Regions from separate parts of the Bradyrhizobium sp. AZCC 1610 genome, predicted to be linked through region 2. Evidence: predicted binding sites of a transcription regulator. Region 2 holds the regulator's gene; the other holds the start of a gene.

Region 1 (5,700 bases), 2.5 Mb from region 2:
ACGTCGCCGGCGTACGCCTCGTCGGCCACCGAGCGGTCCTGGGCGAAGAAGAATTGCGGGCTGGACAGGCTCATGTTCTTGCCGGTCCGCACCAGTTTCGCCTTCATGCCGCGGCTAAGCTTGCCGGAGCACAGGCGCGCAAATGCGATGCGGTCACGGTGGTTCGGATCCATGTTGGCCTGGATCTTGAACACAAAGGCGCTCATGCGCGGTTCGGCCGCTTCGATCTTGCGCAGGTTCGAATCTTGCGCCCGCGGCGCAGGCGCAAACTTGCCAAGCCCCTCCAGCAAGTCGCCGACGCCGAAATTGCGCAGCGCGCTGCCAAAATAGACCGGCGTCAGGTGGCCTTCACGAAATGCCTCCAGCTCGAACGGCTTGCAGGCTTCGGAAACCAGCGCGAGTTCATCCTTGATCTCGGCGACGTCGAGATTGGCGTTGCGGCCGGCGAGATCGGCGATGTCGATCTGCTCGGTCGCGCCGGTCTTGGCGCCGCCGCCTTCGAGCAGGCGCACACCGCCGTTGACGACGTCATAGGTTCCGAGGAAATCACGGCCGCGGCCGACCGGCCAGGTCATTGGCGTGGTATCGAGCGCCAGCGTCTTTTCGATCTCGTCCAGCAGTTCGAACGTGTCGCGGCTCTCGCGATCCATCTTGTTGATGAAGGTGATGATCGGAATGTCGCGCAGCCGGCACACCTCGAACAGCTTTCGCGTCCGCGCCTCGATGCCCTTGGCCGCGTCGATCACCATCACGGCGGAATCGACCGCGGTCAGGGTCCGGTAGGTATCTTCGGAAAAGTCCTCGTGGCCCGGCGTGTCCAGCAGGTTGAAGACGAGCCCCTCGAATTCGAACGTCATCACCGACGTCACGACCGAGATGCCGCGCTCGCGCTCGATCTTCATCCAGTCGGAACGGGTATTGCGCCGCTCGCCCTTGGCCTTGACCTGTCCCGCCAGATTGATGGCGCCGCCGAACAGCAGCAGCTTTTCGGTCAGCGTGGTCTTGCCGGCGTCCGGATGGGAGATGATCGCAAACGTGCGCCGCCGCGCCACTTCATCTGCAAGCGGCGAGCGGGACGGCGATTCGGAAGTAACGGCAATGTCGGACATGAGGCTCGAGCGTTTGGCAGGGAAAACCGGGCTAATCAAGCCTCATTTGGTGATTGTGGAACCCGCTAGCCAGTCCCATATCCGGTCTGGAAGGACGACCTTCCGATTTCACAGCATTTTTCGCGGGGACGACCCTGCATGGTTCGGAGGGTTGTCATGGCTTGGCTTGTGCTCGTCGCCGCGGGTCTCCTGGAAATCGGTTGGGCTATCGGCCTCAAATACACTGAAGGCTTTACCCGGCTGGTACCGTCGGTGCTAACGCTCGCAGCGATGGCCGGGAGCATCATTCTGCTCGGACTGGCACTGAAATCACTGCCGATCGGAACGGCCTATGCGGTATGGACCGGCATCGGCGCTGTTGGAACGGCGCTTCTTGGCATCGCATTGTTCGGTGAACCTGCCACCGCGGCCCGCCTCGCCAGCATCGGACTGATCGTGGCCGGCATTATCGGCCTGAAGCTGGTCACGACCTGATCAGCGCAGCAGCACCACCGCCCAATAGGTTAGCGCCGCCACGATTCCGGAAGCCGGAATGGTGATGACCCAAGCATAAACGATCGAACTCGCCACGTTCCAGCGCACCGCCGAGACCCGCCGCGCGGCGCCTACTCCGACGATGGAGCCGGTGATGGTGTGGGTCGTGGACACGGGAACCCCGAGATAGGTCGCCATGAAGAGGGTCGCAGCACCGCCGGTTTCCGCGCAAAAGCCCTGCATCGGCGTCAGCTTCGTGATCCGCAGCCCCATGGTGCGAACGATCCGCCAGCCGCCCATGAGTGTGCCGAGCCCCATGGCCGCCTGGCAGGAGATTACCACCCAGAACGGAATATTGAAGTCACTGCCGATGTGGCCCTGCGAGTACAGCAGCACTGCGATGATGCCCATGGTCTTCTGCGCGTCGTTGCCGCCATGGCCGAGCGAATAGAGCGACGCCGAGACGAATTGCAGGATGCGGAAGGCGCGGTCGACCGCAAACGGCGTCGACCGTACCGAGAGCCAGGACACGATCGCGACCAGCATCAGCGCCAGCAGGAACCCGACCAGCGGCGACAGCACGATGGCAAGAAGCGTCTTGGACAAGCCGGTCCAGACCGCCGCTGAAATCCCGGCCTTGGCCATGCCGCCACCGAGCAGCCCGCCGATCAGCGCGTGTGAACTGGACGAAGGAATTCCGAGCGCCCAGGTGATCAGGTTCCAGACAATGGCGCCGACCAGCGCAGCGAAGATCACCGTGGCGTCCACGACGCTCGGTTCGATGATGCCGGTGCCGATCGTATTGGCGACGTGGAGCCCGAACACCAAAAAGGCGATGAAATTGAAGAAGGCGGCCCACATCACCGCATATTGCGGGCGCAGCACGCGGGTCGACACGATCGTTGCGATCGAATTGGCAGCGTCGTGCAACCCGTTGAGGAAGTCGAACAGCAGCGCGACCGCGATCAAGAAGACCAGAATCGGAAGACCGAGCGAGGCGTCCACTTGATTGGCCCTGCCCTATACCTGTTCGATCACGATGGAATTGATCTCATTGGCGACGTCGTCGAAGCGATCGGACACTTTCTCGAGATGCTTGTAGATCTCGGCGCCCACGATGAAATCCATCGAGTTGCCGCTTCGATGCTTGAGAAACAGTTCCTTCAATCCGATGTCGTGGAGATCGTCGATGCGGCCCTCCAGCTTTCCGATCTCCTCGGTAATGGCGGTCAGCATCGCGACGTTGTTTCCGATCGATTGCATCAGCGGCAGCGCGCGACCGACCAGATTGGCGCACTCGACCAGCAGGGTCCCGATCTCGCGCATCGGCGGCTCGAAAATGCGGACTTCAAACAGCACCACCGCTTTCGCTGTCTGCTGCATCTGATCGATGGCGTCGTCCATCGACGTGATCAGGTTCTTGATGTCGCCGCGGTCGAACGGGGTGATGAAGGTGCGGCGGACCGCAGTCAGCACCTCGCGGGTGATGCCGTCGGCGTCATTTTCGAACTGGTTGACGCGCTGGCAAAACACCGGCGTCTCGTCGCCGCCGCGCAGCATGTCCTGTAGCGCCAGCGCACCCTGCACCACCGTCTGGGCATGCCGGTCAAACAGGTCAAAAAACCGCTCCTCCTTGGGCAGAAAGGCACGAAACCAGCGCAACATGGGGGTATTTTCCGTCGTTCAGAAATGACCGCTCGGGCGAGCTGTCACAAAACTGTCATAGAACATTCGAAGGCAAGGCGCGACGGCGGGCCCCCCGGGAGCCGGGTCATCCACCGCTTTGTGGGGCTGAAAAAGGCGCCAAAACCGGTAGCTACAGCGATCTCCGGAAATAATGCGCGATCTCGCCGATCACGCCGCGACGGAAGGTCAGCACGCAGGCGACGAAGATGACGCCCTGGATCACCGTCACCCACTGGCCGAAACCGGCCAGATATTGCTGCATGGCGATGATGACGAAGGCGCCGACCACCGGGCCGAACACCGTTCCGAGGCCGCCGACCAGCGTCATCAGCACGATTTCGCCCGACATCGTCCAGTGCACGTCGGTGAGCGAGGCGTTCTGGGCCACGAACACCTTCAGCGAGCCGGCAAAGCCCGCGATGGTCCCGGAGAGGATGAAGGCGAGAAGCTTGTACTGGTCGGTCTTGTAGCCCAGCGAGATCGCGCGCGGTTCGTTCTCCCGGATCGCTTTCAGCACCTCACCGAACGGCGAGTTGATGGTGCGGTAGATCAACAGGAAGCCGCCGAGGAAGCCGGCCAGCACGACGTAATAAAGGACCGTCGGCTTGGAGAGATCGAATATTCCGAACAGATAGCCTTGCGGAATGCCCTGGATGCCGTCTTCGCCATGGGTGAACGGCACCTGCAGATAAATGAAATACAGGAGCTGCGAGAGCGCCAGCGTGATCATCGAAAAGTAGATGCCCTGCCGGCGAATGGAGATGAAGCCGGTGACGACGGAGAGCGCGGCAGCTCCGGCGACGCCGACCAGAATTCCGAGTTCCGGCGTCACACCCCAGACCTTGAGCGCATGCGCCGTGCAGTAGCCCGCCGTTCCCAGGAACATCGCGTGGCCGAACGACAGCAGGCCGCCATAGCCGATCAGGAGATTGAACGCGCAGGCGAGCAACGCGAAGCACAGCGCCTGCATTACGAAGAACGGGTAGATGCCCGTCAGGGGCACCATGCCCAGCAATACCGCCATCGCGGCGAACACGATCATCTCGTCGCGCATGGCCTGCGGAGTTACCGGCAGTGAATCGTCAGTCAATGCGCTCATGTCAGGCCGCCCGTCCGGTCAGTCCCGTTGGCTTCAACAGCAACACCAGCACCATCAGGACGAACACCACGGTGTTGGAAGCCTCGGGATAAAAATACTTTGTCAGTCCTTCGATCACGCCGAGCGCGAATCCCGTGATGATCGAACCCATGATCGATCCCATTCCGCCGATCACCACCACCGCGAAAACCACGATGATCAGGTCGGCGCCCATCAGCGGCCGTACCTGATTGATCGGCGCCGACAGCACGCCGGCCAGTGCGGCCAGGCCGACGCCAAGCCCATAGGTCAGCGTGATCATCCGCGGCACGTTGATGCCGAACGCGCGCACCAGCGTCGGGTTCTCGGTGGCGGCGCGCAGATTGGCGCCAAGCCGCGTCTTTTCGATCAGGTACCAGGTGGCGAAGCAAACGATGAGCGAGAACACCACCACCCAGCCGCGGTAGATCGGCAGGAACATGAAACCGAGATTCATGCCGCCCTGCAGTTCACTGGGAATCGCGTAGGGCAGACCCGACGAACCGAAATAATTCTGAAAGACGCCCTGGATAATCAGCGCCAATCCGAATGTCAGCAGCAGCCCATAGAGATGGTCGAGGCCGGCGAGCCATTGCAGCATGGTCCGTTCCAGGATCATGCCGAAGATGCCGACAACGATGGGCGCGATGATCAGCGCCGGCCAATAGCCGATGCCGGCGATGTTCAACAGAAAATACGCGCAGAACGCGCCCATCATGTAGAGCGCGCCATGGGCGAAATTGATGATGTTGAGCATGCCGAAGATCACGGCGAGCCCCAGACTGAGCAGCGCGTAGAACGATCCGTTGATCAATCCCACCAAAAGCTGGGCGTAAAGAGCTTGCATCGGTTTCGCACTCAATCTCGTTGTGACGCAAATCGCGTTGTGACGCGAGAGGATGCCCGCCGGCACGGAGCCGGCGGGCCATCGTTGTTACTTCTTTACCAGCGGACAGGCGCTTTCCGAAAGCGGCCGGAAGGCCTGGTCTGCCGGGGTCGTTCCAACCAGCTTGTAATAGTCCCACGGCCCCTTGGACTCTGAAGGCTTCTTGACCTCAAACAGGTAGGCCGGATGAAGTTTGCGGCCGTCAGGGCGAATCGTGCCCTTGCCGAACAGCGGGTCGTCGGTCGGCGTTTCCTTCATTTTCGCCACCACCTTGACGCCATCATGCGGATTGCCGCCCATCGCATCGATCGTCTTGAAATAGTGGATCAGACCCGAATACACGCCGGCCTGCACCATCGACGGCATCGCCTTGTTCTTCATGCGCTCGGAGAAGCGTTTGGAAAACGCGCGGGTGCCGTCGTTCAGAT
Region 2 (5,700 bases):
TCGCGGTGTTCCTCACCGAGATCTGCCCGATCTGGCTGCGCCGTCCGATCGGGCTTGCCATCGAACTGCTGGCCGGCATTCCCTCCATCATCTACGGCATGTGGGGCTTCTTCGTGCTGGGGCCGTTTCTGGCCAACACCTTCCAGCCGTTCATGATCAGCGTGTTCGACGGCGTTCCCGTGCTGGGGACGATCTTCGCCGGTCCGCCCTCCTATCTCAGCCTGTTCAACGCGTCATTGATTCTGGCGATCATGGTCTTGCCGTTCATCACCGCGATCTCGGTCGACGTCTTCAAGACGGTGCCGCCGGTGCTGAAGGAAGCCGCCTACGGCGTCGGCTGCACCAACTGGGAAGTCGTCCGCAACGTCGTCATCCCCTACACAAGGGTCGGGGTGATCGGCGGCATCATGCTGGCGCTTGGCCGCGCGCTCGGCGAGACCATGGCGGTGACCTTCATCATCGGCAATTCGTTCAAGATCCAGTCCTCGATTTTTGCACCGGGCACCACGATCTCGGCGGCGATCGCGTCCGAATTCGCCGAGAGCGACGGGCTGCATCAATCCGGCCTGATCCTGCTTGGCCTCTTGCTGTTCGTGCTGACGTTCTTCGTGCTCGCGGCCGCGCGGCTGATGTTGATGCGGCTGGAAAAGAAGGCGGGGAACTAGGATCATGAACCCGATTTACGTATCCCGCCGCCGCAACAACGTCATCATCAAGTTCCTGTGCCTGGGAGCTGCGCTGTTCGGCGTGACCTGGCTCGCCTTGATCCTGTTCACGCTGTTCTACAACGGCCTCGCCGGCATCAATTTCGCAGTCTTTACCCAGGATACGCCGCCGCCGGGATCGACCGACGGCGGGCTGCGCAACGCCATCATCGGCTCGATCATGATGACCGTGATCGGGGTCGGCATCGGCGCGCCGCTCGGCCTGTTTGCCGGAACGTACCTGGCCGAATACGGCAAGCACGACAAGCTCACCTCGGTGATCCGCTTCATCAACGACATTCTGCTGAGCGCGCCCTCGATCATCATCGGCCTGTTCATCTACGGCGCCGTCGTGGTGCCGATGGGCGGCTTCTCGGCCCTCGCCGGCTGTCTGGCGCTGGCCGTGATCGTGATCCCGGTGGTGGTTCGCACCACTGAGGACATGCTGGGGCTGGTGCCCAACCCGCTGCGTGAGGCGGCGTCCGCGCTCGGCCTGCCGCGCTCGCTGGTGATCCGGCGGATCGCCTATCGCGCCGCCCGCGCCGGCCTGATCACCGGCGTGCTCTTGGCCACCGCCCGCGTCGCCGGTGAAACCGCGCCGCTGCTGTTCACCGCGCTCTCCAACCAGTTCTTCAGCCTCGACATGACCAAGACGATGGCGAACCTGCCCGTCACCATCAACAACTTCGTCCAGAGCCCCTATGTCTACTGGAAGCAGCTCGCCTGGAGCGGGGCGCTCTTGATCACGCTCACCGTACTTGCCCTGAATATTGGCGCGCGCATTCTTGGCGCCGAGAGGACATCCAAATGACCGATCTCTCCGTATCCGTGAGTAACGCGAGCGGGCCCGTTCCGCAGGTGGTGCTGCCCGAGGCCGCGCCCAAGGTGACCGCCCGCGGCCTGAACTTTTACTATGGCGAGAATCATGCGCTGAAGAACATCAACCTGACGCTCGGCACCCACCGCGTCACCGCCTTCATCGGCCCGTCCGGCTGCGGCAAGTCCACGCTGCTGCGGATCTTCAACCGGATGTACGACCTCTATCCCGGCCAGAAGGCGACCGGCCAGCTGATGCTCGATCAGACCAACATCCTCGACCCCAAGCTCGACCTCAATCTGCTGCGGGCCCGCGTCGGCATGGTGTTCCAGAAGCCGACGCCGTTTCCGATGACGATCTACGAAAACATCGCCTTCGGCATCCGCCTCTATGAAAAGATATCGAAGTCGGAGATGGACGGCCGGGTCGAGAAGGCGCTGCGTGGCGGCGCGCTGTGGAACGAGGTCAAGGACAAGCTGAACGCCTCCGGCCTGTCGCTGTCCGGCGGCCAGCAGCAGCGGCTCTGCATCGCCCGCACGGTCGCGGTGCGGCCCGAAGTGATCCTGTTCGACGAGCCGTGCTCGGCGCTGGATCCGATCTCGACCGCCAAGATCGAGGAGCTGATCCAGGAGCTGGCGGAAGACTACACCATCGCCATCGTCACCCATAACATGCAGCAGGCGGCGCGCGTCTCCGACAAGACCGCCTTCATGTATCTCGGCGAGCTGATCGAATTCGACGACACCAACAAGATATTCACCTCGCCGAGCGATCGGCGTACCCAGGACTACATCACCGGCCGGTTCGGCTAGAGCAAGATCCGGAGGAGATAACACATGGCTTCTGAACACACCGCCAAGGCGTTCGACAGCGATCTTCAGGAATTGACCCGGCTCGTCGCCGAGATGGGCGGCCTGTCTGAGCGCATGATCACTGAATCCGTCGATGCGCTGGTCCGCCGCGACATCCCGCTCGGCAAGCGCGTCGTCGCCAACGATGTCGAGATCGACCGTCTGCAGCATCTGATCGAGGAACGCGCGGTGCTGACCATTGCGCGGCGCCAGCCGATGGCGATCGATCTGCGCGAAATCGTCGGCGCCATGCGGGTCGCCACCGATCTGGAGCGGATCGGCGACCTCGCCAAGAACATGGGCAAGCGCGTCGCGGCGCTCGAAAACGACTTCCAGCCCTTAAAGCTGATGCGCGGCCTCGAGCATATGACCGATCTGGTGCTGACGCAGGTCAAGTCGGTGCTGGACGCCTACGCGGCGCACGATCTGCCGGCGGCGATGGCGGTCTGGAAGGGCGACGAGGAAGTCGACGCCATCTGCACCTCGCTGTTCCGCGAACTCCTGACCTATATGATGGAAGATCCGCGCAACATATCGTTCTGTATCCACCTGATGTTCTGCGCCAAGAACATCGAGCGGATCGGCGACCACGCCACCAATATCGCCGAGACCGTGTTCTACATGATCGAGGGACAGCAGATGCTCGACCAGCGCCCGAAGGGCGACATGACAACGTTTGCCACGGCCGTACCCAATACTTGACAAAGCGTTTCAAGCGAAGTGGGGACCGGTTCGCATAGCAATCAAGTTTACGCAGATTGCGTAGACTTATCTGCGCAGAAAACGCGTCAAACAGAAGAGGCTGAAGAAAGATGAGCGCGCGCATTATGGTGGTCGAGGACGAGGAAGCGCTGACCACGCTGTTGCGCTACAACCTCGACGCCGAAGGTTATGATGTCGAAACCGTCGCCCGCGGCGACGATGCCGACACGCGGCTGAAGGAGCGCGTGCCCGATCTCGTCGTGCTCGACTGGATGCTGCCGGGGCTGTCAGGCATCGAGCTCTGCCGCCGCCTGCGGGCGCGGCCGGAGACCAAGCAATTGCCTATCATCATGCTCACGGCGCGCGGTGAGGAGAGCGAGCGGGTGCGCGGGCTTGCGACCGGCGCCGACGATTACATCGTCAAGCCGTTCTCGGTGCCGGAACTGCTGGCGCGGGTGAAGGGCCTGCTGCGGCGGGCGAGCCCCGAGCGGCTCGCCACCGTGCTGACCTATGGCGACATCGAACTCGATCGCGAGAAACGCCGCGTCGCGCGTTCGGGCCGCCAGATCGATCTCGGCCCGACCGAATATCGCTTGCTGGAATTTTTCCTGGAGCATCCCGGCCGCGTCTTCAGCCGCGAGCAATTGCTCGACAGCGTCTGGGGCCGCGACATCTATATCGACGAGCGCACCGTTGACGTCCACATCGGCCGCCTGCGCAAACTGCTCAATCCGGGCCGCGAGCAGGACCCGATCCGCACCGTGCGCGGCGCGGGATATGCGCTGGATGATCGGTTCGCGAAGGTGGAGCCGTAAAGGCTCCATCGTCGTCCGGGCTCTCGATGGTCGTCCCCGCCTAGTGCGCAATTGCGCACGGGGCGCGGGGACCCATAACCACCAATCTCGATTGTTGAAAAACGCTGGGGCTCCAGCTCAGCCAAACCACAAGCACCTGTGGTTATGGGTCCCTGCGTTCGCAGGGACGACGAACGATTTAGTTCGTAGCCCGGGTGCAGCGAAGCGCAGCCCGGGGAATGTCAGCCAATCGCAAGACCGTCCCGGATTTCGCTGCGCTCCATCCGGGCTACGATAACCGTCCCTTTACCGCGTCGGCTTCGGCTGCTGCCGCCGCCGGTCGGCGGCGGGCTGATAGGCGATGCGCGAGTGGTGCGCGCAATAGGGCAGGCCAGCGAGCGCCTTGCCGCCGCAGAAGAAGAATTCCGGGCTCGAGGGATCGCCGACCGGCCAGTGACAGGTCGCCTCGTTCAGTTCGAGCAGCGACAGCCGCTGGCTCATCGGCACCACATTGTCGAAGGCGACCGGATCGGGCTCCAGCTCCATATCGAAGGCGTGGGCGAGCGCGGTGTTGCCGCGCGAAACCGGGCGCGACACCCGCATCATTTGCTGGGCGGCGGGGCGCGCCTTGCGCTGCCGCGGGGCGGCCGAGGAGGGGCTCTTGGCGCGGCCGGACAGGCCCAGCCGGTGCACTTTGCCGATCACGGCGTTTCGCGTCACATTTCCGAGTTCCGCGGCAATTTGGCTGGCCGATAATCCGGCTTCCCAGAGCTTCTTCAGCTGCTCGACGCGATCGTCGGACCAGGTCAATACCGTCATCGCATTCTTCCCTTCGCATCGCGCCGGCCAAATCAGGGGCAGCACTGGCGACGTCATTCGTCTCAAAAATCCCTGCGGTCAGAATCCCTTAGCCCTCGCCGGGCGCGAAAACCGCGCCGGAACGTCTACGCTTGCACAAATGGACTCTAGGGATCAGAACTGCCGCACGAGATGTCGTACCCGACAGCCCAGAGGCTACAATATGGCGTGACTCTGGCGCAAGAGTCCGGGCCTGGGCGTCCACATGTTCCGACATCTAGGCATTGCACTGCGTGTTTTCCACCACACCGCAATCTTACGGATTTCCTTATCTTGCAGTGCCGGAAAGGCGGCTTCGTGGCGTGTTGACAGCGCTCCCCGCCCACATAGAATACCTCTCACGTGCCGCCCTTAAGAGGCGGCACGTTTCGTTTTCGCAAGACCGGCCGTTGCCGCGTTCGCGCCTATGCACGCGTGTGCTCCGCGGTCGGTCTTGAAAGCAGGTCTCAAACCTTCAGTGATTGCCATGACCAATAGCGCCACGTCGCATCTGCTCCCTGTCTTTGCCAGGGTCGATCTCGGCTTCGAGCGCGGCGAGGGCTGTTGGCTGACCGCCACCAATGGCGAGCGCTATCTCGACTTCACCTCGGGGGTTGCGGTGAATGCGCTGGGCCACTGCCATCCGCATCTGGTTGCGGCGCTGCAGGAGCAGGCGACGAAGCTCTGGCACATGTCGAACCTGTTCAAGAGCCCGGATGGCGAGAAGCTTGCCGCGCGGCTCTGCGAGCAGAGCTTTGCCGACCTGGTGTTCTTCTGCAATTCCGGCGCCGAGGCGATGGAAGGCGTGATCAAGGTCGTGCGCCGCTATCAGTTCTCCAAGGGGCATCCCGAACGCTATCGGCTCGTCACCTTCGAGGGCGCGTTCCACGGCCGCACCCTGGGCACGCTCGCCGCGACCGGCTCCGCCAAATATCTCGAGGGTTTTGGGCCGCCGATGGACGGCTTCGACCAGGTGCCGCATGGCGATCTCGAGG

Evidence for each region. Region 2 encodes PhoB, which activates phosphate uptake and scavenging genes when phosphate is short. Its sites were predicted from a motif close to TGTCATNNANCTGTCAT; they were not measured.
Region 1: a site for PhoB is predicted at 3,291-3,307, ahead of V1279_RS12420 (DUF47 domain-containing protein). Genes of this name have one in related genera too.

Annotation. Positions count from the first base shown of each region.
Region 1 is NZ_JAZHRR010000001.1:2,602,966-2,608,665, reverse strand. It holds gene V1279_RS12435 (peptide chain release factor 3) at 1-1,109, opposite strand, end outside; gene sugE (quaternary ammonium compound efflux SMR transporter SugE) at 1,266-1,583, shown strand; gene V1279_RS12425 (inorganic phosphate transporter) at 1,584-2,588, opposite strand; gene V1279_RS12420 (DUF47 domain-containing protein) at 2,604-3,248, opposite strand; gene V1279_RS12415 (branched-chain amino acid ABC transporter permease) at 3,400-4,368, opposite strand; gene V1279_RS12410 (branched-chain amino acid ABC transporter permease) at 4,370-5,233, opposite strand; gene V1279_RS12405 (ABC transporter substrate-binding protein) at 5,321-5,700, opposite strand, start outside.
Region 2 is NZ_JAZHRR010000001.1:127,596-133,295, forward strand. It holds gene pstC (phosphate ABC transporter permease subunit PstC) at 1-665, shown strand, start outside; gene pstA (phosphate ABC transporter permease PstA) at 670-1,515, shown strand; gene pstB (phosphate ABC transporter ATP-binding protein PstB) at 1,512-2,333, shown strand; gene phoU (phosphate signaling complex protein PhoU) at 2,358-3,074, shown strand; gene phoB (phosphate regulon transcriptional regulator PhoB) at 3,185-3,889, shown strand; gene V1279_RS00640 (GcrA family cell cycle regulator) at 4,175-4,687, opposite strand; gene V1279_RS00645 (aspartate aminotransferase family protein) at 5,193-5,700, shown strand, end outside.